3 regions of the Alteromonas sp. Mac1 genome follow, and region 2 is predicted to be linked to each of the others. Evidence: predicted binding sites of a transcription regulator. Region 2 holds the regulator's gene; each other region holds the start of a gene.
What was found. Region 2 encodes ArgR, which controls arginine synthesis, uptake and breakdown. Its sites were predicted from a motif close to ANTGAATANNTATTCANT; they were not measured.

Region 1 (10,233 bases), 1.1 Mb from region 2:
AAGAGTGATGCCCACTTAAAGCGCAATTCCCACAACCACCAAAATAAACATAAAATACTGATTTTATGAATAAAAATAAATTATGAAAAATAAAAAATAAATTTAAAGTTGAGTTAAAGTGCACAAAATCGCCCCAAAAATGGGCATGCTCACCAATACGGTGCAATTAATTTAATCTTTTCAACCCCTTATTTTTACTTCCCTTTAACACAAGTACTAATGTAATCAGCGCTGTTTTCAAAAGCCAACTTTCGGTAAACTTCACCTTTTAGCACGTGCATTGCCTCGTAAATAGGGAAAACCGATGAAACCATTTTTGATTGCCCCCTCAATTCTGTCTGCCGATTTTGCTCGGCTAGGAGAAGAGGTAGAGAACGTACTAAACGCAGGTGCCGATGTGGTTCATTTTGATGTAATGGATAATCACTATGTGCCCAACCTCACATTTGGCCCTATGATATGCGAGGCTTTACGAAAGTATGGCATTACTGCACCTATTGATGTGCATTTGATGGTGAAGCCGGTTGATGACTTAATCGAAAAATTTGCCGATGCCGGTGCCAGCTATATTAGTTTTCACCCTGAAGCATCCGAGCATATCGATCGCTCATTACAGCTTATAATTGATGCTGGCTGTAAACCTGGGTTGGTGTTTAACCCTGCCACGCCTTTGCATTATCTGGATCATGTCATGGACAAGTTACACCATATCCTTATCATGTCGGTCAATCCGGGCTTTGGTGGACAAAAGTTTATCCCTAGCACATTGGATAAAGTGCGCGCCGTTAAGCAACGCGTGTTAGAAAGTGGTCACGATATAAGAATAGAAATTGACGGTGGCGTAAAAGTCGATAACATTCGCGCCATTGCTGAAGCTGGCGCGGATATGTTCGTAGCCGGTTCTGCTATTTTTTCTGAGCCCGATTACCGCGCAGTTATTGATGACATGCGCACTGAATTATCTCGTCTTTCTAAGGCGTAACTAAACAACGTTAACGTACAGGTACACATTATGAGTAACAAGCCTATTGTATTAAGTGGCTGTCAGCCTTCTGGACAACTTACCCTTGGCAATTACATGGGTGCGCTTAAGCAGTGGGTTTCCATGCAAGACGATCATGATTGCCTATACATGTTAGTGGATTTGCATGCCATAACGGTTAGGCAAGATCCTAAGCAATTATTTGAGGCCTGCCTAGATGGACTGGCGTTATACCTAGCTTGCGGAATCGACCCAGAAAAAAGCACCTTATTCGTGCAGTCTCATGTACCTCAACATGCCCAGCTTTCATGGGTACTTAATTGCTACACCCAAATGGGTGAGCTAAATCGCATGACGCAATTTAAAGATAAGTCAGCGAAGAACGAAAACAATATCAATGTTGGCCTTTATGGCTATCCGGTATTGATGGCAGCAGACATTCTAATGTACCAAGCTGACAAAGTGCCTGTAGGTGATGATCAAAAACAACATCTAGAGCTTACCCGTGATATCGCTAACCGTATGAACAACTTATATGGCGACATTCTACGTGTACCAGAACCTCACATTCCTGAGTTTGGTGCTCGTATCATGAGTCTACAAGAGCCAGAAAAGAAAATGTCGAAGTCTGATGTTAACCCAAACAACTTTATTGGTTTGCTTGAAGATCCTAAAAAAATCACCAAAAAAATTAAACGTGCGGTAACCGATTCAGACGAAAAAGCAAACATTTACTTCAACCCACAAGAAAAGCCTGGGGTATCAAACCTACTTACCCTATTGTCATTATCGACAGGAAAATCGATAGATGAATTAGTGCCGGCATACGAAGATAAAATGTATGGTCACTTGAAGGGTGACGTAGCAGAAGCGGTAGTGGGCCTTTTAGAGCCAATTCAGCAACGCTATGCCGATATTCGCACCAATCGTGACTACTTAAACGATGTGATGCGAAATGGCGCAGAAAAAGCCTCGGCCCGCGCAGAGGAAACTCTTAAAAAGGTTTATGAAGCCGTTGGCTTTATTCCAAAACCTTAATTAGCGTTGTATTGAACAGGTTAGGTTGTCGTGTTGCTGTTAATTGATAATTTCGATTCATTTACTCACAACCTTGCCCGTTACCTTACCGAGTTAGGTGCATGCGTTAAGGTGGTGAGAAACAATGCCCTTACTATTGCCGATATAGAAGCCTTATCACCCAGTCATTTAGTGATTTCACCAGGCCCATGTACACCCAATGAGTCGGGAATTAGCTTAGAGGCTATTAAGCACTTTGCTGGGAAGATCCCCTTACTTGGTGTGTGCTTAGGCCATCAAGCCATAGGTCAGGTTTTTGGTGCTTCAGTGATTGGAGCAAAAGAAATTAAGCACGGCAAAACTTCCGCGCTCTTTCATAAAAACCGTGGCTTATTTAGCGGCTTTGAACAAGGTTATGCGGTAACTCGCTATCACTCATTAGTGCTTGATGAAAGCCACTTTCCTGAAAGCTTAAATATCGATGCGTGGTGCGTAACTGATGACGGGGAAAAAGAAATTATGGGGATCTCTCATAAAGCTCTCCCTATATGGGGTGTACAATTTCACCCTGAATCTTTACTCACCGAGTATGGCCACGATATTTTATGTGCTTTTCTAAACGCCTAGGGTGTAACCCTTATTTATTCTGCCAAGGATACAGAATAAACTTAAGCTATAGGGCTTCCTGCCGATAAAAAGTTCTGCAATTATTCGCATTTGGCGTTGTTTTTGTTTACTTTTATAGGTTAATCAACAAAGCGCCTTTGTAAATATATATATTTAGGAAGTAGGGCGACCCAATGCACGGCATCTATGAACAGACGCACGAACAGTTACTTAGCAGGAGCTACTTTAAGATGACGACCCAAGCATCGACCCCGCCGCCTATCGATGAGCGCTTTGAGAGCCTATTAATCTCTCCAGAACTCGCGATGAAAATGCTGGGAAAACGTGGTCCTGGTGAAGTCAGCTTTGAGCAATCCGAACAAGGTGACGCCCGCAGACAATTACTTCACGTCGAAAAAGTCGCTATAGAGAATAAACGCCTAAAAGCACAGTCTGATGCTTCATATACCGAAACTGTTAACCATTACTTACATGAAGTGTTATTAGGTGAGCTTACCGAGCAGTTATCGTTTACCTCAGACGTATTCAACAACACATTGAATTTAAGTGACGACACTGGTGCATTACTCGATGCGCTTTCGGTTCGCGCGGCGTCGGTATCAAAACTAGAACCTATTGCAACTAATTTACCTTGGCTTTATGACGAGTTGATGCAAGTCGTGAACTCTCCCGCTTTTAGAAGACGAGATTCCAAAGGCCGGGTAATCGTGGTTGAAACCTTCAGGACGGCGCTTAGCTTTTTAGGCATTGAGAATTTACGCCTGCTAATTCCTTCTCTTGTTGTAAAACGCGCCATGCCTCAGGTAACCGACCCATACCCTTGCATCAAACTTAAACTCACTCAGTTTGCGCACGGCACGGCGGTCGCGGCTAGGCATCTTGCGCCACACTACAAGCTGAACCCGATTCAGGCTTATAGTTTCGGCATGCTCAGTCAATTAGGTCGATGTGCCATCATCCGATTGTACTTCAAGTTATTCGATAAGGTGCAGCTTCACCTGTTAAACGAAAGCCAAAAAGACAAAGAGCGCATGCGCCATGAAGCGTTGTTAAAGCTGGCGCCGTCGGCAAATTACCTGATTGCATTACAAGATGAATATGCCGATGCGGTATCCGCTGATCTCATTGAAAACATGATGTTGAAACGCTTATTTATTGGTGATGCGATGCGCCAATGTGCCACCAGAGAACCCTGTGAAGTAGGCTCCATGCCCAAGCTTCTACATCAAGCTCGCACTTATTCGAAGGTAAGAATGTTACACCAATCACGCATGGTTGAAGTGCCAGAGGTAAAACCAATGATTAAGGAGCAGGAGTATCCATCAGGTGCATTGGAACAACTAAGATCTGTTGATATTTTCACCCTTCCATTATCTCGGGAAGAAGAAAACAGCTAATTTTTTGTGGATATTCATGCAAAGTAGCCAAATATCTTCTTTTACCCTTATTTGACCCACACCAGATCAACGCGCTCTGGCTGTGAGATTACACACCTAATTCACCTTTTAATTACACTATTCCTAAACAATATGGCTTAGTAGTAAATAGTTATTCACTTTTCCTGCAAATTAAGCCAGAGTCCTTGTATATAAAGGGCTGCAGCCATTCACAAACAAGACAAACCCTTAAAAAAATGGCATACTCATCGGTAATTTCGTTTATTTTTCCGCCTGTTCGAGGTCTATTTTACCGACACAGGCGCTTAAAACAGAGGTAACAAAAATGACAGTAACTCGCGCAACGTTTAATGAAGTGATGGTGCCTAACTACAATCCTGCGGGCATGGTACCCGTACGTGGTGAAGGTTCACGTGTATGGGATCAAGATGGTGCTGAGTACATCGACTTCGCTGGCGGTATTGCCGTGAACGTACTAGGTCATTGTCACCCTGAACTCGTTAAGGCGCTTAACGAACAAGGCAGCAAATTGTGGCACTTGAGCAACGTATTCACCAATGAGCCAGCACTTCGCTTAGCGGCTAAACTGGTAAATGCCACGTTTGCAGAGAAAGTATACTTTGCTAACTCAGGCGCAGAAGCCAATGAAGCCGCATTAAAATTAGCTCGTCGTTTCGCGTTAGATAACTACGGTGAAGACAAAAACCAAATCATCGCTTTCAACAAAGGTTTCCACGGTCGTACTTTCTTTACCGTAACCGTTGGTGGACAAGCCGCATATTCTGATGGTTTTGGCCCTAAGCCTGGCGCTGTTGAGCATTGCGATTATAACGATTTAGCCGCGTTTGAAGCATTAATCTCTGACAACACATGTGCCGTTATGATGGAGCCACTTCAAGGCGAAGGCGGAATCATCTCTCCTGATGTTGAATTTATCAAAGGTGTGCGTGAGTTGTGTGATAAGCACAATGCCTTACTTATTTTTGATGAAGTGCAATCGGGTGTTGGTCGTACTGGTCACTTATATGCTTACATGGGCTTAGGTGTAACACCTGACATTTTAACTACCGCAAAATCGTTAGGCGGTGGTTTCCCTATTGGTGCCATGTTAACGACAACCGCGATTGCCGCGCATTTAAAAGCGGGGACTCACGGCAGTACTTACGGTGGTAATCCACTAGCCTGCGCCGTGGCTGAAAAAGCCTTTGATATTGTTAATCAGCCTGAAGTACTTGAAGGCGTGTTACACAAAGAAGCCTTGTACCGTGAGCTACTTACAGTCATTAACGACAAATATGACGTATTTTCTGAAGTACGTGGACAAGGTATGTTGCTTGGTTGCGCGTTAAACGAAAAATACCAAGGCCGCGCTCGCGACTTTATGATGGCAGCAACAAAAGAGCACCTTATGTGCTTAATTGCCGGTGCTAATGTTATTCGTTTCGCCCCTTCACTGGTTATTCCTGATGAAGATATCAAAGAAGGCTTAGCCCGATTTGAACGTGCCGTTGCCGCTGTTGTGAACGCCGAATAAACGCCAAATTAGCGAGTAGCGAACATGAATATAATTCGCCCTATTACACAAGCTGATTACAAGGCCTTGTACGACATTGCTGTAGAGTCAGGTATCGGGTTTACCTCCTTACCAGTTAACGATGATCTGCTGCATAGAAAAGTCGACCGTGCGCAAGAAGCTTTCACTAAAGCTAACGTGACCCAACCCGGTGATGAGTCGTACCTTTTTGTTATGGAAGATACGACAACCGGTGAAGTAGTAGGCACGTCAGGTATTGAAGCAGCTGTAGGTATTGATGATGCGTTTTACCACTATCATTTGAGTAAAGTGGTGCACGCCTCTCGCGAGCTAAACATTCACAATACGGTTGAAATTCTCACCTTTTGTAATGACTACACGGGCGTAACTGAGATTTGTACACTGTTTTTAAGAGAGCAGGCCCGTGGTGGCATTAACGGCCGTTTTCTATCGAAAGTCCGCTTCTTATTTATGATGGAGCACCGTGAGCGCTTTTCTGAAACTGTCATTGCCGAGATGCGTGGTGTGAGTGATGAAAAAGGTCGTTCGCCTTTTTGGGAATGGCTTGAAACCCACTTTTTCTCGATGGACTTCCCTACTGCTGATTACCTTACCGGTATTGGCAATAAGGTATTTATTGCAGAGCTGATGCCTAAATACCCTATTTACGTCAATCTATTGAGCAAAGAAGCACAGGCGGTTATTGGACAGGTTCATGAAAAAACCCGCCCCGCCTTGCAGTTGCTTGAAGGTGAAGGGTTTAGCTGTCGCGGTTACGTTGATATTTTTGATGCGGGCCCTACGGTAGAGGCCAACCTCAGCCATATCCGAACGGCGCAATCTAGCTTAAAAATGCCAATTGTTATTGATGATGCAGCGGCCGCACAAGGTCAAACCCATTACATCATAAACACCTCTGTTGCAGATTTTCGCGCGGTAGCCACCGAAATAGGTGTTAATGAAGAGCAAAATATTGCCGTGCTTTCGCGTCAGGCTGCAGCCGCTCTGAATGTGCAAGAAGGCGACCATGTTCGTCTTGCACCTGTAAAGTTCAGAGACTAATTGAAGGACACTTTTTATGTTACACACACATTTTATCGACGGACAATGGGTTACCGGTGAAGGGCACGACTTAGCCTCAATCGACCCAGCTAAAAACCAAGTTATTTGGGAGGGTAAGTCAGCCTCCCCTAGCCAGATTGACTTAGCGGTAAAAGCAGCTCGCGCTGCGGCTCCAGCTTGGGGAATGATGACGGTTGAAGAACGCTTAAACATTATTAAAGTTTACGGCGAAAAGCTAGGCGAAGCGAAAGCGCACCTAGCTAAAGTAATAGCAAAAGAAACCGGCAAACCAGAGTGGGAAACCGCCACAGAAGTGGGTGCCATGATGGGTAAAATCGCTATTTCTGAAAAAGCTTATTTTGAGCGTACCGGCAATGTTGAAAACCCTATGCCTGTAGGTAAAGCTTTCATTCGCCATAAAGCCCATGGTGTTGTAGCAGTATTCGGCCCGTACAATTTCCCTGGCCACTTGCCTAATGGTCACATTGTACCAGCGCTTATTGCAGGTAATACCGTGGTATTTAAACCTAGCGATCTTACCCCTATGGTTGCCGAAGAAATGGTCAAGCTATGGGAACAAGCAGGCTTGCCTGCCGGCGTACTTAACCTGGTTCAAGGTGAAGTTGAAACCGGTAAAGCACTAGCGTCGCACAACGGTATAGATGGGTTATTCTTTACCGGAAGTTCACGCACTGGCAAAATTTTGCACGAACAATTTGCAGGACACCCAGGTAAAATTTTGGCTCTTGAAATGGGCGGAAATAATCCGTTAATTGTGAAAGATGTTGCCGATATTGATGGTGCGGTTCACGATATCGTGCAATCAGCCTTTATTACGTCGGGTCAACGCTGTACTTGTGCGCGCCGTTTGTTTTTACCTGCCAATGCTCAAGGTGATGCCACATTAGCTCGTCTGCTTGAAGTCACTAAGAATATCAAAATTGATGACTATGATGCCGACGATCAGCCTTTCATGGGGGCAATGATTTCAGCAAACGCTGCAGCATCTATGGTTAAAGCGCAGCAAGAACTTGAAGCTCTAGGCGGCAAGGTGTTGTTGCGATTAGAACAGCCTGATAACCAAAAGGGTTTCGCCACACCAGGTATTATTGATGTAACTGACATGCTATCTGAATTGCCTGATGAAGAGCACTTCGGCCCATTGCTTAAGGTTATTCGCTACACCGACTTTGATAACGCAATTGAAGAAGCGAACAATACAAGCTTTGGCTTATCGGCAGGATTGCTAGCAGATAGCGAAGAAGACTACCGCTATTTCTTTGCACGTATTCGTGCAGGCATCGTTAACTGGAACCGCCCTATTACGGGTGCAAGCAGTGCAGCACCCTTTGGTGGCATTGGTGAAAGTGGAAACCATCGCGCTAGTGCATTTTATGCCGCCGACTACTGTGCGTTTCCAGTCGCCTCGGTAGAGCTTGAAAAAGTAACCTTGCCGGGTAAGTTAAGCCCAGGCCTAACACTTTAATTACACCACTACATTCAAAGCCGCTATTAATAGCGGCTTTATTTATAGGACACACGCCATGCATAACAATATCGATACGCTCTTTGCCAATATGTGGGACGATTATGTTGCAATTACCCCTTCAGCTCACAAAATCCATGCCCTTCTTGCCGATGAAGAAAGCACGAATAACATAGTTAACGATCATGTTGCTTTTAGAACCTTTGCATTAGATAAAACCGCGCTTGAAAAATTGGCTGCTCACTTTCTTGCCCTCGGGTATACCGAAATGGGTGATTACAATTTTGAAGCGAAGAAGCTAACCGCTAAGCACTTCGAACACCCTGATGATACAAAACCAAAAGTTTTCATCAGTGAGTTGAGAGTGAACGAACTGTCTGACAATGCACAAGCTATAATTCAAAAGCTCGTAGCACAAATGGATGCGGATGTAGTGACTGCTGACAACTTCCTTTATTCAGGCCGTCACTGGGATATCAGTAAAGCCGATTATGATGCCCTGCTAGATGAGTCAGAATATGCAGCATGGTTGGCGGCATGGGGATTTTGCGCCAATCACTTCACGGTTAGCGTTAATCATTTAGGGCAAACTGATGAGCTTTCAGACGTAAATGCGCGTCTTAAAGATGCCGGTTTTGTGCTAAATACCTCTGGCGGCGAAATAAAAGGCGGACCTGAAGTCTTCCTTGCACAGTCTTCTACTATGGCCGACCGCGCTCCTGTGAATTTTTCCGATGAGACCGCTGCTATTCCTAGCTGTTTTTACGAATTTGCTCAGCGTTATAACATGCCTAATGGCAAGCGTTACCAAGGTTTTGTGGCAGCGTCTGCAGATAAGATTTTTGAAAGCACTAACGCCAGTTGAGTTATTTACGCGTTAAATTAGCGGGTATTGAACGAAAAGTAAGAACTGATATGCGATAAATAAAAGGGCGAAAGCCCTTTTATTTTCTGTCAGGAAAAGTATCTGACGGGTTCGTATGCCTTGCAAGGAACTGATCATAGGGCATAGGTTTATCGAAATAAAAACCCTGCATTAGGTTCACGTCTGCATTTTCCATAAAAGGCAAGTATGACTCCTGCTCGACCCCTTCCACCACAATTTCAATCTGTAACCGGTTAAGCATAGCCACCAAACCACAAAAAAGCGCATTTGCTTTACTGTTATTGTGAATATCTTTCACCAAGCTCCTGTCCACTTTAACGACTTCAAAATGAAAATTCTTAAGATAACTTAGGGAAGAAAACCCACTGCCAAAATCGTCTAGTGAAAGGCGGAAGCCGACTTCACGCAGACTATTTAGCGCAACAAGCGCAGCTTTTTCATCACGGATAAAAATAGACTCGGTGAGCTCAAGTTCAATCATGTCAGTGCGCACTGAACAGTCATCACAAATTTTGGTGGCTTGAGCGGGGAATTCGGTGTCGAGCATTTGGTTAACGCTGATATTAATTGAAAGCGGTATGCTTTCTCCTTGCTGCGCTTCCATCATGGCGATGTAGTCACATGCAGCTTCCAGCGCTTGCAAGCCAATCTGGCGGTCTAGGTCGTGCTCTTCAGCGATAGGAATGAATACCACAGGAGGCACAACACCGTGTAACCCAGATATCCACCTACAAAGTACTTCTCCGCCTTTCAAATTACCCTGCAAGTCATACTTACCTTGAATATAGTAATCGAGTAAATTGTTTTCGATAGCCTTACGCAAGTCGTTCACCATACTGACCTGTTGCGACATTCTCTCGTAAAGCCCTTCTTCGTACACATTCACTTGGCCTTTACCAAGCTTTTTGGCGTGATACATCGCTGCATCTGCACATTGGACAACGCCTTCAATACTGTCATTGTCTTTGGGGAATTTGGCAATACCAATACTTGCTGACAGTTTTAATTCGACCTTTTTGGTCACCACAACATCTTCTTCTATGAGGCCAATAAGCGCTTCGGATTTTTCCACCGCCCAGTCAATATGTTGCCTTGGAAGTACAGCGATAAACTCATCGCCTCCCCACCGCGCCACATCCCCGTGCGGACCGAAAGCAGCGGTAAGTAATGCGGCAACACGCTGAAGTTCGGTATCTCCTTTCTCGTGCCCAGCGGTATCATTAATAGCTTTGAACCCATCAA
Region 2 (10,233 bases):
GCCACAAGAGACGGCATTGCTGACTACTTGGCAGGTAAAAATCCAGATTCCTCTAACTGGATTGAAAGCAATGACGAGCTATTAGAAGCCCTACTACTTTGCCACCAGTCACTAATCGACTGCGGTATGGATGTTGTTGCTAAAGGTTTATTGTTAGACACCATTCGCCGTGCCCGCGTCTTCGGAATTCACTTACTTCGTTTGGACGTACGTCAAGATTCAGAGCGCCACGCCGACGTATTTAGTGAACTAACTCGCTACCTTGGTCTTGGTGACTATTCTCAGTGGAGCGAAGAAGACAAGCAAGCCTTCTTGCTACGTGAACTTGGTTCGAAACGACCGCTATTCCCTGCTCAATGGGGGGCATCTGATGATGTGAAAGAAGTACTTGATACGTGTAAAGTAGTGGCTAAGCATAGTAAGCACGGATTTGGTATTTACATTATCTCGATGGCGAGTGAGCCATCAGACGTACTTGCGGTTCAATTACTGCTTAAAGAAAGCGGTGTAGATTGGCCAATGCCGGTAGCGCCTTTGTTTGAAACACTGGACGACCTTAACAACTCGCCAAGTGTTATGCGCAAATTACTTTCTATCGACTGGTATCGTGGCTATGTAAAAGGCCGCCAGTTTGTGATGATTGGTTATTCAGATTCAGCCAAAGATGCTGGCGCACTAGCGGCAGGTTGGGCTCAATATCAATCTCAAGAAGCGCTAGTGGCTATTGCTGAAGAGTTTAACTGTTCACTTACCTTGTTCCACGGTCGTGGCGGTACAATTGGCCGCGGCGGTTTACCTGCCCACGCAGCTATTTACTCACAGCCTCCAGGTTCATTAGAAGGTGGATTCCGCGTTACTGAACAAGGCGAAACCATTCGTTATAAATTCGGTATGCCCAAACTGGCCAAACGAAGCTTAGGCATTTATGCCAGCGCGATAATTGAAGCCATGTTGTTCCCACCCCCAGCGCCAAAAGAAGAGTGGCGTGAACTTATTACCACTATGGCGGGACAAGGTCGTGATAACTATCGCGGCACAGTTCGCCATGATAAGGATTTCGTACCTTATTTCCGCGTAGCTACGCCTGAACAGGAACTGGGTAAGTTACCGCTAGGCAGCCGACCCTCTAAGCGTAAACCACAAGGTGGTATCGAAAGTCTTCGTGCTATCCCTTGGATATTTGCATGGGCACAAACGCGCCTTGTATTACCATCTTGGTTGGGTGTAATGCGCGCTATCGATAGCGTGAAAAATGCCGAGAACGAAAAAGTCGTGAATGAAATGTTTGCCGAATGGCCATTCTACCGCTCACGCCTTTCGATGCTCGACATGGTATTCCATAAAGCGGATCCACGTATAAGTGAAGCTTACGATGAGCGCTTAGTTCCAGAAGAGCTTAAGCATTTCGGTGCAGCACTTCGAGAGGAGCTCAAAGAAAGTATCGCCTCATTACTGGAGCTTACTGGCGAAGACGACATCATGAAGACCGATCCTCTAGGCAAAGAGTCGATGGAAATTCGTGCCGCGTATTTGCAACCCCTTCACTACTTACAAATTGAATTGCTAGATAGAATTCGTAAAGCAGGTGACGATGCGCAAAATACAGCATTAGAGCGTGCCATGATGGTAACCATTACTGGTATTGCTACCGGCATGCGTAATACAGGTTAGTACTTTACATAGTGAGTACATAATAATGCTATTTGTCTTAATAGCACTGTAAGAAAAAGCCCGCTTAAAGCGGGCTTTTTAATGGCATTAACCTACGTATTGTGAACTAAGCTTGCAGTTCGAAGCGATCAGCATTCATCACTTTAGTCCAAGCACTAACAAAGTCTTTAACGAACTTCTCTTTGTTATCGTCTTGCGCATAAACCTCAGCGTAAGAACGTAATATAGAGTTTGAACCGAAGACTAAGTCAACACGAGTAGCTGAATAAACTTGCTCACCAGACACTCTATCAACAATGCCGTACGTGCTTTTACTTGTGGGCTTCCACGTGTATTGCATGTCGGTAATAGTAGTGAAAAAGTCATTCGTTAGTGAGCCAGCACTTGCGGTAAACACGCCGTGTGCAGTGCCTTGGTAGTTCGTGCCCATTACACGCATACCACCTACTAACACCGTCATTTCTGCAGCGGTTAATCCAAGCAACTGTGCTTTGTCTAACAATAGCTCTTCTGGTTTAACTACATAATCTTTTGGCAAGTAATTTCTGAAACCATCGGCCTGCGGCTCTAGCGGTGCAAAAGAATCAGCATCCGTCATATCATCAGTAGCATCACCACGACCTGCTGCGAAAGGAACATCAACACTGAATCCTGCCGCCTCGATGGCTTTCTCTACGCCTACATTACCGGCCAACACTATGGTATCAGCTAGACTTGCACCGGCTGCCTCAGCAAGTGGTGTTAACACCGACAATACCTTAGCTAGTTTTTCCGGTTCATTCGCTTCCCAGTCTTTCTGAGGCGCTAACTGAATGCGGGCACCATTAGCACCGCCACGTAAGTCTGAACTGCGGAAGGTTCTAGCACTGTCCCACGCCGTAGATACCATTTCACTAATACTTAGGCCAGAATCCGCAATACTCGCTTTTAATGCATCCACATCGTAAGACGTACTGCCTGCTGGCACAGGATCTTGCCAAATAAGCGTTTCTTGTGGCACTTCAGGACCGATATAACGTACCTTTGGCCCTAAATCACGGTGAGTCAGTTTAAACCAAGCTCGAGCAAATACTTCACTGAAATAGTCTGGGTTGTTGTAAAACTTCTCAGAAATTTCACGATAGATTGGGTCCATTTTCATGGCCATATCTGCATCGGTCATGATGGGGTTATAACGTTTTGAAGGGTCTTCAACATCAACAGGCTTGTCTTCCTCTTTAATGTCGATAGGCTCCCATTGCTCTGCACCCGCTGGTGATTTTTTCAATTCCCAGTCGTAGTTAAGTAGCAATTCAAAGTAGCCGTTATCCCACTGTGTTGGATTAGTCGTCCACGCGCCTTCAATACCACTTGATACTGTATCGCGGCCAATGCTGCGAGTTTCATGATTCATCCAGCCTAAGCCCTGCTCAACAATATCAGCGCCTTCTGGATCTGGTCCTAAACGGTCTGCACTTCCGTTACCATGACATTTACCCACCGTATGACCACCGGCTGTTAGTGCCACGGTTTCTTCATCGTTCATGGCCATACGAGCAAAAGTTTCACGAACGTGCAATGCAGTTTTAAGTGGATCCGGTTTACCGTTTACCCCTTCAGGGTTAACGTAAATTAGCCCCATTTGCACAGCCGCTAATGGGTTCTCCATTGTTTCTGGGGTTTCAACGTCGTTGTAGCGCTCATCACTTGGCGCAAGCCATTCTTTTTCAGCACCCCAGTAGGTGTCTTTTTCTGGGTGCCAAATATCGGCGCGACCGAATGCAAAACCATAAGTTTTAAGCCCCATACTTTCATAGGCAACAGTACCAGCAAACACTAAAAGGTCGGCCCAGCTAAGCTTGTTGCCGTATTTCTTCTTGATTGGCCACAATAAACGGCGCGCTTTATCAAGGTTCACATTGTCCGGCCAAGAGTTTAGCGGCGCAAAACGTTGGTTACCCGTAGACGCACCACCACGACCATCAGCAATACGATACGAACCGGCGGCGTGCCAAGACATTCTGATCATAAGGCCACCGTAGTGCCCCCAATCTGCTGGCCACCATGACTGAGAATCCGTCATTAGCGCAATCATGTCTTTTTTCAATTCATCAAAATCTAGAGTCTTTACCGCTTCGCGATAGTCGAAGTCATCACCCATTGGGTTTGTCTTTGTATCGTGCTGATGCAAAATATCTAGGTTAAGCGCTTCTGGCCACCAATCCATATTCGTGCTGCCAGTAGCCGTAAGACCACCGTGCATGACGGGGCACTTTCTATCTGAATCATTTACATCGCCTAGCTTCGCGTTACTCATATTTGTTACCTCTTGCTGTTCGACAAAGGACTTTATCAATACAATCTATTGATTAGCATTGTTTCATTCTAGTTATTAGATGATTATAACTACAGTGAGTTTTTTCGATGCTGACGAATAGGTTTAACGATTAGAACGAACTAAACCTAGTCACATTTAACCAATAAGCTTCAGCCGCTATTTGCAATGCTTACCATCTCAACCACTTAGAAATAGCGTAGACAATATCCACAAATTTTCTGTAACTTTTTCTCATTTTCTATAGAGCTTTAAAAATAGCTTGATGCATTAGACAAAAAACTGGATTAGTAAGGTCGTAACAAACTGTCAGCAGCATGGATGCTGTCTTACAAAAAGGAAGTTTACTGAGTGGGGGAAATATGTAGCCACTCCCTTGCCAAGGATGCGGTGGCGGAGCCTACATGGACGTATTTATGGCGTGGCTATTATGCATATGCCACAAATAAAAAGGCAGGATTAGTAAACTCGTAACAAACTGTCAGCAGCATGGATGCTGCTGTCAAGCCTCCATGGATGGATACTCGGCGTGTTTGTGTAGAGCTTACTAATCCTGCCTTATACATGGGAGCAGCGCTCCCATATTCCTAGCCTTAGCCAGTTACGAAATCTACGCCTAGCTTGATATCGCCACGAAGGCCTTCAAGCATGTCGTTTTTCGCTTTTTCTTCAAATGCGCTTAGCTCGCCGTATGGCAAGATTTCTTCAACACCGTTTGCACCAAGGCGAACAGGGTGTGCGAAGAATGCAGCATCGTCGCTGTCGTCAGTTTGAACGTAAGTGTATTCAACTACGTTCTCACCTTGCATTGCTGCAACCAATGATAAGCAGAAACGTGCAGCTGCTTGACCCATAGATAGGGTTGCAGAACCGCCGCCAGCTTTAGCTTCAACAACTTCAGTACCCGCATTTTGGATACGAGTAGTTAGGCTTGAAACTTCATCATCAGAGAACTCAACACCTTCAACTTGCGAAAGCAAAGGAAGAATAGTTGTGCCTGAGTGACCACCGATTACCGGTACGTGTACAGAAGCAACGTCTACGCCTTTAAGCTCAGCAACGAAAGTCTCTGCGCGAATTACGTCAAGGGTAGTAACACCGAACAATTTGTTCTTGTTATATACACCTTTTGCTTTAAGCGTTTCAGCAGCAATTGCCACTGTTGTGTTAACTGGGTTAGTAATAATACCAACACAAGCATCTGGACAGTTGTCAGCAACACCTTCAATAAGGTTCTTAACAATACCAGCGTTGATGTTGAACAAGTCTGAACGATCCATGCCCGGCTTACGCGGAACACCAGCAGGAATAAGAACAACGTCTGTACCTGTTAATGCACCAGCTAGGTCATCTTTACCGTGACCGGTTACTTTTACTGCAGTTGGGATGTGGCTCAAATCAACAGCTACACCAGGAACAACTGGCGCTACATCATAAAGCGCTAGTTCAGAACCAGCTGGCAATTGTGTTTTTAACAACAAAGACAGCGCTTGGCCAATACCACCGGCAGCACCTAACACGGCTACTTTCATACCATTTCTCCTATGGGATTACTCACGTATTTAAACGGAACGTCACACTAATGCAACGCGGGGGAAAACTCAATCATCTGATGGTCTTAATACGGCCATTTAAGGCATTTTTACGTCGATATTCACTATCATGCATGATTATGCAATTAAATTGCGCAAAGGTCACCTGTAAGGCACAATATAACATATATGATTATTTAACTTATTACCGCTAACTGATGTGCAGGATGCTATGGCCAACGCAAAACAAGAGCAACTGATTAAAGCCTTTAAAGAAATTTTGAAAGCGGAAAGCTATGGATCTCAAGGTGAAATAGTGGATGCCCTTAAAACTCAAGGTCATGACAATATTAGCCAGTCTAAAATTTCCCGCATGCTAAGTAAGTTTGGTGCGGTACGTACCCGCAATGCCCGTGGCGATATGGTGTACTGCCTTCCGCCTGAACTAGGCATGCCTACGGCTAAAAGCCCATTAAAGCAGCTGGTTCTCGATATTGTGCATAATAATGTGATGGTGATTATTCGCACCAGCCCAGGTGCAGCACAGCTTATTGCTCGTTTACTTGATTCATTAAGCAAAAAAGATGGTGTGCTTGGTACCATTGCGGGCGACGATACCATTTTTATCGCCCCAGCCGACGTGACACTTATTGAAGAGTTACGCCAACGGGTAGAAGACTTATTCGAGAACGTTTGAGGCTCTGCCTTGAGTTTTGAGCAAAAAAAACCGCCATCACAAGATGGCGGTAAAGAATTTGTACCAGGGAGATACAAAACAACTTGGTAGCTGTGCATTTAAATTATCACAGACTTAGAAAAGAGTAAGAAAAGAAAAGTAAAGAATTCGAAAAATAGAAATTAATTATAAATTTATAAAATCCAGCCTTTGATAAAAACAGAAAAATGTAAACTTAAATTTTAAAATTAAATAATATCAACATAATTAAAAACCTTCTCAAATCTACCAACTTATAAATTCTAAAATCCACAACAATACCATTGTCACTAATTGTAATTACAGAAACTTTCTTTCACTTTTTAATCTGTACTAAAACGCCCTCACCCACTTTTACTTAAAACAGATTTAACTACGCTGAATTTGCGCAAAGCCTACGCCAATCATGCACTAAACCTACACAATTCGTACACAAAAACTGCACACCACCCACAGCCTCGCATTATTTTTATTTCTTTTTTAATTAATATCTATTGTTATCTTTAAATAAATATTAAGAGAGAAAAAGCAATAATTATTTTACCAATGTATAGAACCGTAAAGGTTTCATCACTCTGCGTATAATTAAAGTAAATTAGGTCTAAATAGAACAAATTATACACTTTGTAAATTGCCAAACAGCACGACGAAGTGCTTAATTCTCCCGACAGAAAACATCTGTTCAAAATAAAAACTAATAAACGTCTTTGTAATTACAACGTGTAATCACCTTCGACAAGGGGAATTAAAATGTTTAACACCAATAAACTCAGCAGTGCTGTTAGGCGCGGAATTTTACTGGCGGGTTCCGCTAGCCTGTTTGCCGCGCCAATGGCCCTCGCACAATCAGATGACGAAAATTCAGCTGAACCTGTAGAAAAAATTCAAGTTACTGGCTCTCGAATTAAACGAGTGGATTTAGAGTCAGTTTCTCCGGTCACTGTTATTACAGCTGAATCTATCGCGTTATCTGGCGATACATCGGTAGCGCAAGTTTTACGTAACTCTTCAATTAACACCTTTGGTTCGTTTCGTGGCCAATCTGGTTACGGTAGCGGTGCTTCAGCTTCAAGCGAAGTAAACTTGCGTGGTCTGGGTGCGGGCGCAACACTCGTTCTTATGGACGGCCGTCGCCTTCCAGGTTTAGGGTACGATGGTGGTTCATCTTCTGATATGTCGATGATCCCGATGTCGATTGTTGAGCGCATTGAAATTCTTCGCGATGGCGCATCGGCCATATACGGTTCAGATGCTGTTGCAGGTGTAATTAACATTATTACCAAGAAACAGTTCGACGGCGTAAATGTAGGTTATAGCTTTGAAGATCCAGGTGCTGACGGTGGTAATTCCAGTAAGTACAATTTTTCTGCTGGTGTTACAAGCGACAAAGGCAGCATTGTATTCATTGCCGAGCATGAAAACACACAAGAAGTTAGCGATGTCGCGGTATCAGGTGATTATGCATTAAATAGCTATTCAACCTATAGCCCAGTGGCAAACTTCTATGATTCAGAAGCCGGTGAGTTTCTCTATAACGAAGATTTGTGTGGCGATGTAGCAGATACGTCTATTGAGTCAGACCGTTGTGGTTACTATTATGGCAATACCACGTGGCTATACGGCGCGACTGAGAAAAACTCACTGATGACAAAAGTGGAATATGAGTTGGCAGAAAATTTACAACTCATCACTCGCTTCTCTGCAATGCAGACATCTACAGATACTCGTTATGCTGCTACCCCGGTATCTACATCTTCGCTAACTATCGACGCCGATAATGCAATGAACCCATATGGCCAAGACGGTTCGGTCTATTTCCGCACCTCTAGCTTGGGCACGCGCGATACTAAAACTGAAAAAACCACTTTTGAAATGGTTTCAGGCCTTGAAGGCTATACCGAAATTGCTGGAAACGAGTGGGACTGGCAGGTTTATTACCAGCGCACATCAGCAAAAGAAGAAGTATTTGGCTACAACTTGGTTAATGACACCGTTGTACAAGGTCTAATTGATACCGAGCAACTTGATTTATTCAACGTACAAGGCCTTAGCACCGATGATTGGTATGCTTATAACGCTGACCTTTTAACAAACGCTGATCATACTGGCACCTATCAAACCACCCAAATGCGCGACATTATCGATGGCAGTATTTCCGGTCAGCTTTTTTCAAATAACTTCATGACGGTTAGTGCTGTATTTGGTGCTGAGTACTCGTATCTTGATTTTGAACAGGTATCTGACCCTGAATCAGGTTTAGGCATTATCTCGGGCGGTTCGGGCGGTGACGACGTTTACGCAAGCCGTGAACGACAGTCATACTACACTGAGCTTGCCATTGAATTACCACATGAAGTAGAAGTCTCAGCCGCGCTTCGTTACGACGGCTATGAGCTTGAAGGCGATACGGGTGCTAGCATCTCAACCTCAGAGTTCTCAGATACGGTGCCCAAGCTAGGCATTAGCTGGCGCCCGACTGAATCACTTTTACTTCGCGCCAGCTGGGGAGAAGCTTTCCGTACCCCAACAATGAGTGAAATGTTCGCGACCATTTCTTACGGTTTCCCTGATGCCTACGACTCCTACTACTGCGATACCTTAGGAAACCCAGGTAGCGATGACAGTTACTGTTCATCGGGTCAACAGCATCTAACCTACTACGGTGGTAATCCAGACCTTAGTCCTGAAAACTCTGAGTCGCTTACTCTTGGTGTGGTTTATGATGTAACGGATGATTTGTCACTTGAAGTCTCTTATTACCAGTATGACTATGAGAACAAAATTGAAGATATCGATGTTGAAGACTTAATTGCCGCCGACTTAGATGGAACTTCTAGCAGTATCGTACGTGACAGCGATGGTAAAATTACATCTATTACATCGGGCTATACTAACTACTCAGAAGTAACAACAAACGGTTTTGATATTACTGCCAACTACGACTTAGCAACGGAGATTGGGAATTTTGGGGTTAACCTCGAATATTCGCATGTGTTTAGTTACGAAGAAGAAGGTACTGAGTGGGCTGGCGAATTATTCTATCCTGATAATCGCGCTAACCTAACGGTAGATTGGACAGACGGTGATAAATGGACAGCCTCGTGGAGGACACTATTCATTGGTGCCAACGGGGAAACCTTTTACTCTTCTTACGATTATGCTGATAATTACTTCAAGCATAATGTCACCGTTTCGTATCATGTGAACGATAACGTCAAGGTATCAGCAGGCATAGCTAACCTTACCGATGAACTTGAAGAATACTTGCCCGGCGAATGGCGCGGTTTCGACGATACACTTTACGATCCATTAGGTCGCACCATGAGCTTCAACGTTCAAGCTAGCTTCTAACGTTTAACTCACACAAAAACGCCGCTTGTACAATGGCCTATCTCTCGTACATTTGAGATAGGACATAGTCAGCGGCGTTTCATTATTTCTTCCAGTATTAACGTTTTATAAAACTGGCACACCGGCTATCAGTGAGTCGGCGTGGACTTAGTAATGAGTTTAAGTGCTTGCAGTACGCTACGAAAGTACCTTAATAAGCGCTTCTGCTGCAGGCCCTGACGACGCAGGATTTTGACCCGTCACCAAAAGACCATCAACACACACTTTAACGCCAAAGTCCTCTGTACTCTCGTACTTACCGCCCTTACTAATAAGTGCGTCTTCCACTAAATAGGGCACAACCTCGGTCAATTTCATTGCCTCTTCTTCACTATTTGAAAAGCCAGTTACCGTTTTGCCATTAATGAAAAACTCGCCATCGGCACGTTTTACTTCTTTAAGCACGATAGGAGCATGGCATACAGCGCCTACAGGCTTCTGTGCTTTGATCATATCTTCAATTAGCATTGTGGAGTGGGTATTGTCAGATAAGTCCCACAGCGGGCCGTGGCCGCCTGGGTAGAACACAGCATCAAACTCATCAGCTCTTACATCTTCTAACACAATCGTTGAAGACATTGCGCTTCGTGCTACCTCATCTTTTGTATAAC
Region 3 (10,233 bases), 360 kb from region 2:
CTTCTACCCAATCAAGAATAACAAGGTGAGGGAATAATGATGACTTCAGTGACAACGAATAAAACGCCTAGCGATCTCGGGTTTTCATCACCGGATTTTCTTAGCCAACATATAAAAAGTATTTTGGCATTTTACGAACCGAATGTTGATGCCCTATCTGGTGGCTTCCATCAAAATTTTTCTGATGATGGCAGTGTGTTTGACGAAAACACACGCCATCTGGTTAGCTCAACCAGATTTGTTTTCAATTACGCTCGCGCTTATTTAACTTTTGGTGATAGCCGGTATCTATCTAGAGTGGCGTCTGGAATTAAGTTTCTTCGGGAGTATCACTTAAACCCCGAAACCCAAGGCTATGCGTGGGTGTTAAATGTAGAGGGTGTTGAGCACAGCGTTAAAGATGCTACCAATCATTGTTATGGATTAGCCTTCGTAATGCTAGCCTACAGCTGGGCATATCGAGCTGGTATTACTGAGGCGAAATACTATTTAGACGAGACCTTCGCGTTAATGGACACCCACTTTTGGGATAAGGATTACGGGCTCTACAAAGACGAGTTTAACGCTGATTTTAGTATTTGCAGTGACTACCGTGGACAGAATGCAAATATGCATAGCTGCGAAGCGTTAATAGCGGCCTTTGAAGCCACCCAAGACCAGCGCTTTTTAAAACGCGCTTTACTGGTTGCCGAAAATATTACCTTACGCCAAGCAGCAAAAGCTGATAACCGTATATGGGAACATTACACTTCAAACTGGGAGGTTGATTGGGAGTACAACAAAAACGATCCTAAAAACCTATTCCGCCCATGGGGTTTTCAGCCTGGTCATCATACAGAATGGTCTAAACTGTTGTTACAGCTTAATCAGTATAGCCCTCAACCTTGGCTGGTCGAGCGAGCGCAAAGCCTGTTTGATGCTGTGATAGATATAAGTTGGGATAGCATAAATGGCGGTATAGCCTATGGGTTTGCGCCAGATAGCAGCGTTTGCGACAACGAAAAATATTTCTGGGTGCAGGCAGAAAGTTTCGCCTGTGCGGCAAGGTTGGCTATCGTCACTCAAGATGATAAATACTGGGATTGGTACTATCGTATTTGGCAATACGCGTGGACGCATTTTGTCGATCATGAGTATGGGGCGTGGTTCAGAATTCTATCGCCTGAAAATGGCAAGTTAGAAACCACTAAAAGCCCAGTCGGGAAAACCGATTACCATACTATGGGTGCCTGCTACGATATAATGGACGCATTAACCTTTAATGCTCATAAATAGTAGATAGTAGATAGTAGATACCTGATAACAGATAGTGGCAATATTACTTTTTAATACCTTGGATGCAGCGGCGCATCGCTTTTTATCAGCGTTGCCGCTACATCCAAGATTTTCGTTTCGATTCCACTTCAAACAACACGTTATTCGCCAACTCATTCGCATAGTCTTCAGGTAAAAACGGTACTGAAATAGCCCCTGATGCTAATACAAACTGCACCGTTGCCAGCTTTCGCCTTTTCATGAATACACTTTGCTTTACCACCACCTGCTGAACTTTGTAGGGTTCGAAGCATAAGTAATCCACGCCTATGCGGCCTCGCCTTACATAAATGTATTTATCATCACTTGCCACGCCCCAGCGCCACCATCTAAGCGCAATAACACCCAGCAGTAATACGCTAACAAAGGTCACCCCTGCGGTAATATCTAAATGCTCTATATAGATACCAAATCCAGCACCCACCACAAAAGGAATAGAAAGCCCTGCGATAACCCAATGTAAAATATACCGCTTGCTAATAGACTGGTAATCGCTACGGCGAATTTTACTTTCCGGCATAACCTCTTGGCTTAATTCATCCGCTTCGTCTTCGGTAACAGAAGGTACAATAAGCCGGTTTGGCGACATTAGTTCATTGGTACTGTGCCCAATCGATGCATTTTGCTCGAAATACAAGTTCACACGCTTAAGTATTCTATCTAACCAATCTTGCTTTGCCGAGATAACCTGAATGCGAGATGCCCGCATACTCACTTCTTGTTTATTCAATAAACCACTTCTGCGAATGTACCTATCATCTTGGCGTGACAAGGTATAGTCGTAAAAGGTAAACAGAGCGCCGCCAATACTAATCAGTGCCACTACTGCCATGGCCATCATCAACATAACAAAAGCATACAAGCCGAACTGCCACCACGCTATAGTCTGTTCTCCCACAAGTTGATTTAACTGCAAGCCCTTTTCAGCCAACCATTCCGATAGATAGCCAAAGGCATTGTCATAAAAGGGGGCTGCAGCACCTAATAAAATCCATACTCGGTTGTTGGTAATGCCGTGGATCACGATATCGGTGATAGAGCGCCTATTAAGTATGGTTTCGCCATCTTCATTGGTTTCAGAATAGCGCTTGCTTGGGTCGCCCTCAACACAAGCTTGGCTGCTATTATTCGCATGCGCTCTAATATTTACATGACCGCTGTCATTTACATTGGCGCTGGTCTCGCGTTCTTGATGGCCATGCTCTTGGTGCTCGGCCAGCACTTGTTTTCTAAGGGCATGGGCATACACCAATGGAACCGCTACTATTTTCGCCTCTTCTCCTGCACTTCCAGCAGTATCTAGGATCACCAATGCGAAACCGAATGGGCGGTAGTAGAAAGGTAATTCAATTTTTACATTCTGAATACGCCAAAATGGCAGATTGGTATAACTTCGAGAAAATACCCCACTGTGAATTTCAACATGCTGATTGCTAACTCGAAAGCGGTACATGAAGAAGCTAACCACACCGCTTGAAAAGAAAATAATGAGGATAGCTGCAATACTTAACAAGGTGTTGGGGGATTGAATGTTATCGGTAATGTTTGCCGTTACTGCAATGGCGGGTACGGCATAAATAGCACCTTGTGCCATATTTTTAATGCTACGTAGGGTAAAATACGCAATAGCTATGGGTGACAGTCTGCGCCACTCTTCGCCGGTGTCAACCTTAACCGCTTGGGCGCCCTCGCTGCTTTTGGAAGGCTTCACCGTGTCTACTTCGGGGGAAGCCACTATTTTGCACTCACATCTTTATGATCGAGAATAAACTGCCTTAATCGTTCTGCTACTTCTACCTCTATACCTGGAATTTCAAATGTGTGGGTAGCACCACCAGCTGAAAATACCTGTAAAGAAGCTAGCCCGGCTAAACGAGCAATAGGCCCACGCTTTAATTCAACGTGTTGAACACGCAATATAGGCTGGCAAGACAACGACCTAAATACCAAGCCTGATTGCAAGCTTAAGTCTTGTTCTCGTAAGGCATATTTGATGAGCGGATCGGCAAAAAAGTGATAGGTCGTCCATAAACATCCCAGCACACAAATTCCCATCACAATAAACGGGTAAGCAATCACTAAGGGGTCTGGTAACACAAAGAACGACTGATACCGTAGCGCGCTAGCAACCATGATCAATACAAACGCACTGCAAAAAGCCAATGAGATGTTAATAACGCGGTAACGCGGAGAAATAGCTTCTAAGTTTAGTTGGTAAAGTTGCGGTATGTCTGATGCAGACGTGTTTTCATTAGTTGTTATAGCGTTTAGCTGAGCATTACTAAACGTTTCGTTTTCGGTTCCTAATGTCATTATGTCTACCCCTTGTAAACTCGCGAAATCGACTTCTAAATAAAAACGGGGCTTAACCAGCCCCGTTTTTTGTTAAACGATTTAATCGTCTACCCGCTGCTGATTAAGCCACTCCTGCAGTGCTTTCATGTCGTGCTGTACAGCCATTTGCAACTCTTCAACCCAATCGTGGACGTTCTGCCACCAGGTAGGGTGATCCCCTTGTTGAATTTGATTGGCAATACGTTGCACACGTGCAAGCCCTACAGAGCCTGCAGCCCCTTTAATCTTATGCGCTTGAGAGCACACTTCAGATTTTTCATCTGCACTTAGGCTTAACTGCAGAATTTCCATGTATTCAGGCATTTTTTCCTGAAACACTTTAACGCTTGCCCGCACCATATCATCGCCTATTGTATCCACTAACATCTGGAGCAAGTCCATATCTAAAATGTTACTTAATATTTTACTCGGCTCTGGTGGGCGCTCTACCTGCCCTTCAATTTCCAACGGCGCAGGTGGCGCATGGAATAACTCGTTAAACACCTCAATCACGCGAGACTTCTTAATGGGCTTGGCGATAATATCGTCCATGCCGTTCTGCAAATACTCTTCCCGCTTTTTAATCACGTTCGCAGTAAGTGCCACAATAGGCGTTTGCATCACTAAGTCTTCTTCATGCAGCGTACTGGCCACGTCGAAGCCGGTCATATCTGGTAATTGAATGTCTAACAGTATCAGGTCGTATTGGGTAGCTCGGGCTTTATCAATGGCTTCTTGCCCTGTCATGGCCACATCTACCTTTTGTCCCATTTTTTCTAGCAAGGCTTTGGCAACCATCACGTTAAGCTCAATATCTTCTACCAACAGAATATTCAAATCGGTAACTTGAAGCTGCGCCACTTGCATAGGCTTTTTCGATATCTCTACCGGTAGCTCTATTTCAAAGCGCGTACCTTTACCTACCACACTGGTAACTTTGATATTACCCTTCATCAAATCGACCATTTGCTTACAAATAGCCAATCCAATGCCAGTACCCGTAGCAGACTGGTGGTCAGGGTGATCAACCTGATAGTACATGGCGAAGATCTTTTCTATCTCTTCTTCAGGTATGCCTACCCCAGTATCTTCAATCACAAAGGTGACGAACGCTAAGTCATTTTCAGGTTTGGTGGCTTCAATCGATAAGCTTACGTGACCTTTTTGGGTAAACTTCACTGCGTTAAACAGGATATTCCACAAAATCTGGCGCAAGCGCGTACCGTCTACTTCAACCAACCTTGGTAGAGGCTCTTTAATCGTGGTTTTAAGCTCTAACTGTTTATCACCGGCTAACAGTCGAATAATACTGCTTAGCTCTTCGGTAAAATCTCGAAGCGATACGGTCTTCAAGCTCAGTTCAACTTTGTCTCTATCTAGCTTATCAAGGTCGATAATATCGTTGAAGATATTGCCAAGGGTGATAGCACTGGCATAAATAGTACTTACCCAGCTAAATTGCTCTTCGCTTAACTCGGTATCGCGAAGCATTCTACTTAAGCCAACAATACCGTTTAGCGGCGTACGTAGCTCGTGGCTAATCGTGGCGATAAAGCGCGTTTTATCGGTACTGGCTTTCGCTGCTGCATTTTCTGCTTGTTTACGTTCAGTCATGTCTCGACCAAATGATAGCAAGCCTAAACGATTGCCTTCTTTATCGAAGAAAGGTACTCGCTTCATTTCGAAGTAGCGACGGCGGCCATCGGCAAAGCGCAGCCATAACTCTTCGGTGATACTGGCGTTAGTTTCCAGCACTTCGTGGTCGCTGGCGACTATTTGACGGGCTAGGTCTTCTTCATAAACATCAGTTGGCGTTAAACCAAGCAGTTCTTGCTCGGTCTTACCTGTCATGAGCTCTGCTATACGATTGCAGCCAGCAAAACGCCCTTCTTCATTTCGGTAGTAAATAAGATCTGGCGAGGCATCGATAATCGAGCGAAGTAAGGTAGACAAGCGGCGGGCTTGTGCTTCTTGTTCAGATTTATCCTGAATTTCACGCTCTAAGTCTTTAAATAAGGCTTCACGCTCTTCTTGCGCTAATTTACGCTGCTCAATTTCGTGATTTAATTGGCGAATATTAGTTTGCAACTCGCGGTTAAGAAAAACATCTTCTTCTCGCAAGCGCTCTAATTGGCTTACCACTTCTTTAAGATTGGTACGTGAGTTTTCTAACTGCTTTATTAGTTCGCTAAAAAAGTACAGCACCCAAGGTGCCGAAAGCATGGTTAGAATAACCGCGCTGATAAAGTCATCAGGTTGTACCGCACTGCCCATGCTTACACGAATTACGTAAGAGCCGCCAAGCGTAAATACCAGCGAAAATACCACGAACAGAATACTTAACTTAAGCGTACCAAAGCGCTGCACAAATTGTGCAAAGCGAATAGCCCAAGAGTCATTTGGAGAATCTGAATGCATGAACGACTTATTTTTAGGATTATTTTCGACATATCCTATCAGGGTTTATGCATTACGGAAATGCTCACTGAGTTCGCAAATATTGAAGAGTGGCTGCGCGTTTGGGTGAATTGACTTACTACGGTGCATTATTTGTACAATACTGAATGATTCTGGTATCGTGTAAGAAAGGATTTACAACTACATAAAAATACAGCAAACAAGCCCTTGACTAGATATTAAACGCCTCAACATGAATTTTTATTCACTTTTGGCGATTTAAAGACACTTGCTATACTTTCATTGCCTACCAATAAGACGATATATTGGGTTATAACATTTTTGTTACAAAGATGAATTTATAAGTTTAACACCATGAAAATAGTGAATATTTTAAACTATATGCTAAATCTTTGTTATACCCCCTACTTTAGCGTTTGATTTTACATATCAATATAGGTATTTTGTACGCCCCGCAAAGCAATAATGCATAAAAATGCGGAACACGACTGGAATCCTCTAATAATAAATAACGACAAGAAAAGGCGCATAGAGCGGTAATAGTGCCAGCTCGACAAAAGACGTCTGAACAATGTTGTGATACGCAATACCTAGGCGCATCTACACGCAACGCACACCTTGCCCCAGTCAAAGGTTGAAGGAGTTAAGAGATGAGTTTATACAACCCCAACGATTCCCGGGATAACTGTGGATTTGGCTTAATCGCCCATACCCACGGAGAAGCTAGCCATACGCTAGTAGAGACTGCTATTCACGGTTTAGACCGTATGCAGCATCGAGGCGGTATTGCCGCTGACGGGAAAACCGGAGACGGCTGTGGTTTACTACTGCAGAAACCGGATGCGTTCTTCCATACTATCGCCGCAGAAAATGGCTGGAAACTCAGCAAAAAATACGGCGTTGGCATGATCTTTCTAAGCCAGGACCAGGCCCTTGCGCAAACTGCGCGTGAGGTGTTGAATGAAGAACTTGAAAAAGAAACCCTTAGTGTTGTTGGCTGGCGCGAAGTGCCTGTCGATCGCTCTGTTTTGGGTGAACTTGCTCTTACCGGCGTGCCACAAATAGAACAAGTATTTGTGAATGCACCAGCAGGTTGGCGCAAGCGCGATCTTGAACGCCGCCTTTATATGGTGCGTCGACGTGCTGAAAAGCGCCTTGAAAGCGATCCAGATTTTTACGTTGCCTGCCTATCTGGTTTGGTAACGATATATAAAGGCTTGGTAATGCCGAAAGACTTACCAGCTTTCTATTTAGATTTAGCCGACGAGCGTTTAAAAAGTGCTATTTGTGTATTCCACCAGCGCTTTTCAACCAACACGCTTCCACGTTGGCCGTTGGCTCAGCCGTTCCGTTTCTTGGCCCATAATGGTGAAATTAATACCATTAAAGGTAACCGAGATTGGGCAATGGCACGTGCATCTAAATTTGCTACGCCGCTTATTCCTGATTTGAAAGAAGCAGCCCCTTTTGTTAATACCGAAGGTTCTGATTCATCGTCACTTGATAACATGCTTGAGCTATTTTTAGCCGGTGGTATGGATTTATTCCGTGCCATGCGTTTATTAGTGCCGCCTGCATATCAAAACAACAAAACTATGGATAACGACCTACGTGCATTTTATGAGTTTAACTCAATGCACATGGAACCGTGGGATGGCCCTGCCGGTATCGTATTAACGAACGGTCGCCATGTGGCATGTAACCTTGACCGTAATGGTCTTCGCCCTGCCCGCTACGTTATCACTAAAAATGGCTTCATCACGCTTGCCTCGGAAGTAGGTATTTGGGATTACGAAGAAGCTGACGTTATTGAAAAAGGCCGCGTAGGCCCTGGTGAAATGCTAGCCGTTGATACCTACACAGGTAAAATCTGGCGTTCCACTGAAATTGATGAAGAGTTAAAAGCGCGCCACCCTTATAAAGAGTGGCTCGATAAACATATTCGTCATTTAACCCCTATTGAAGAACTTGATGCTTCACTGATTGGCAAGCGCGTTTTTGATGACGACACCATTTCGGTATTCCACAAGCAGTTCAGCTATAGCTATGAAGAAATTCAGCAAGTTATCAAGGTACTTGCGAAAGACGGTCAAGAAGCCGTAGGTTCTATGGGTGATGATACGCCAATGGCGGTCATGTCTTCACGCCAGCGTACCGTTTACGATTATTTCCGTCAGCAGTTTGCACAGGTAACTAACCCGCCTATCGATCCGTTACGTGAAAACCATGTAATGTCGTTAGCCACCTGTATTGGCCGAGAGCAAAACGTATTCAGCGAAACCTCAGGTTATGCAGACCGCGTATTGTTTAACTCGCCAATACTCATGTATACCGATTTAAAACAGCTACGTGAATTTAACCCTGATAACTACTATTCAGAAGTGGTTGAACTTCAGTACCAACCGCAAGAAGGCTTGAAGAAAGCCATCGAGCGTATCTGTAATGAAGTAGAACACTTAGTTAAACAAAAGCGTGCGGCGTTCGTGATTTTATCCGACCGCAACATCAGACAAAACCGCTTACCTATTCCAGCTGCTATGGCCGTTGGTGCAGTACAGCGCCGTCTAGTTGATAAATCACTACGTTGCGACGCTAACGTAGTCATTGAAACAGCCAGTGCCCGTGACCCTCATCACTTCGCCGTACTCATAGGTTTAGGTGCTACCGCGGTTTATCCGTTCTTAGCCTACGAAACCATTGAGCAGCTTTGTGAAAAAGGCGAACTCGACATTTCACCAATGCAAGCCACATTGAATTACCGTAAAGGTATTAACAAAGGCTTGTACAAAATAATGTCGAAAATGGGTATCAGTACCGTGGCGAGTTACCGTAGTTCGAAACTATTTGAAGCTATCGGTATTAACGATGCGGTAATGGATCTGTGTTTCAGAGGTGTTACCTCGCGCCTTCAAGGTGCCGATTTCGACGACTTCCAACAAGATACTGTTAACCTGAACCGTGTTGCTTGGTTAAAACGCAAGCCTGTTGATCATGGTGGTTTGCTCAAGTATGTTCACGGCGGCGAATACCATGCATATAACCCTGATGTAGTCAGCACACTGCAAAAAGCAGTAATGAGTGGCGAATACAGCGATTACCAACAGTATGCAAAACTGGTTAACGAGCGCTCTCCTGCGCACATTCGTGACTTGCTAGCGCTAGACCCACAAAGCGAGCCTGTTGATATTAGCGAAGTAGAAAGCGCGCAGAACTTGTTCCCGCGTTTCGATACCGCCGCTATGTCTATTGGTGCATTAAGCCCAGAGGCGCATGAAGCTTTGGCGATTGCGATGAACCGCTTAGGCGGGCAGTCGAACTCAGGAGAAGGTGGTGAACATCCATCACGCTTTGGAACTGAAAAGAACTCGAAAATAAAGCAGGTTGCTTCTGGTCGCTTTGGGGTAACACCGCATTACCTTGTGAATGCGAATGTTATTCAAATTAAAGTGGCCCAAGGCGCGAAGCCTGGTGAAGGTGGTCAGTTACCTGGCGACAAAGTGAATAAGTACATTGCCCAGCTGCGCTTCTCAGTGCCTGGAGTAACCCTTATTTCGCCTCCACCACATCACGATATTTATTCAATTGAAGATTTAGCCCAGCTTATCTTCGACTTGAAACAGGTGAACCCAACTGCACTGATTTCAGTGAAGTTAGTGTCTGAACCTGGTGTAGGTACTATTGCTACTGGTGTAGCAAAAGCCTATGCAGACCTTATTACAGTGTCAGGCTACGACGGCGGCACAGGCGCTAGCCCACTAACGTCGGTTAAGTATGCTGGAAGCCCGTTCGAATTAGGTTTGTCTGAAACACAACAAGCCCTAATTGAAAACGGCCTTCGCCATAAAGTACGCGTACAAACTGACGGCGGCCTAAAAACAGGCTTAGACGTTGTTAAAGCGGGTATTTTAGGTGCGGAAAGCTTCGGTTTCGGTACGGGTCCTATGGTGGCGTTAGGGTGTAAATACTTACGTATTTGTCACTTGAACAACTGTGCGACCGGTGTAGCAACACAAGATCAAAAGCTTCGTGACGACCACTTCATTGGTTTGCCAGACATGGTAATGAACTACTTTAAGTTTATTGCTCAAGAAGTACGTGAAATTATGGCCGCCCTTGGCGTGACTAAGTTTGACGACCTTGTTGGCCGTACTGAGCTACTTAAAGTGA

Region 1: the regulator ArgR is predicted to act here: its motif matches at 4,166-4,183, upstream of AV939_RS02040 (aspartate aminotransferase family protein).
Region 3: the regulator ArgR is predicted to act here: its motif matches at 6,531-6,548, upstream of gltB (glutamate synthase large subunit).

Annotation. Positions count from the first base shown of each region.
Region 1 is NZ_CP013932.1:502,277-512,509, reverse strand. Features, by position in the region: gene rpe (ribulose-phosphate 3-epimerase) at 305-982, shown strand; gene trpS (tryptophan--tRNA ligase) at 1,013-2,020, shown strand; gene AV939_RS02050 (anthranilate synthase component II) at 2,051-2,626, shown strand; gene AV939_RS02045 (HDOD domain-containing protein) at 2,857-4,023, shown strand; gene AV939_RS02040 (aspartate aminotransferase family protein) at 4,349-5,557, shown strand; gene astA (arginine N-succinyltransferase) at 5,582-6,619, shown strand; gene astD (succinylglutamate-semialdehyde dehydrogenase) at 6,636-8,105, shown strand; gene AV939_RS02025 (DUF1338 domain-containing protein) at 8,164-8,970, shown strand; gene AV939_RS02020 (putative bifunctional diguanylate cyclase/phosphodiesterase) at 9,050-10,233, opposite strand, start outside.
Region 2 is NZ_CP013932.1:4,051,524-4,061,756, forward strand. Features, by position in the region: gene ppc (phosphoenolpyruvate carboxylase) at 1-1,671, shown strand, start outside; gene katG (catalase/peroxidase HPI) at 1,778-3,967, opposite strand; gene mdh (malate dehydrogenase) at 4,579-5,517, opposite strand; gene argR (transcriptional regulator ArgR) at 5,750-6,214, shown strand; gene AV939_RS17190 (TonB-dependent receptor plug domain-containing protein) at 6,983-9,583, shown strand; gene AV939_RS17195 (type 1 glutamine amidotransferase domain-containing protein) at 9,761-10,233, opposite strand, start outside.
Region 3 is NZ_CP013932.1:3,690,351-3,700,583, forward strand. Features, by position in the region: gene AV939_RS15795 (MGH1-like glycoside hydrolase domain-containing protein) at 1-21, shown strand, start outside; gene AV939_RS15800 (AGE family epimerase/isomerase) at 37-1,275, shown strand; gene AV939_RS15805 (PH domain-containing protein) at 1,373-3,049, opposite strand; gene AV939_RS15810 (PH domain-containing protein) at 3,049-3,627, opposite strand; gene arcB (aerobic respiration two-component sensor histidine kinase ArcB) at 3,709-6,066, opposite strand; gene gltB (glutamate synthase large subunit) at 6,717-10,233, shown strand, end outside.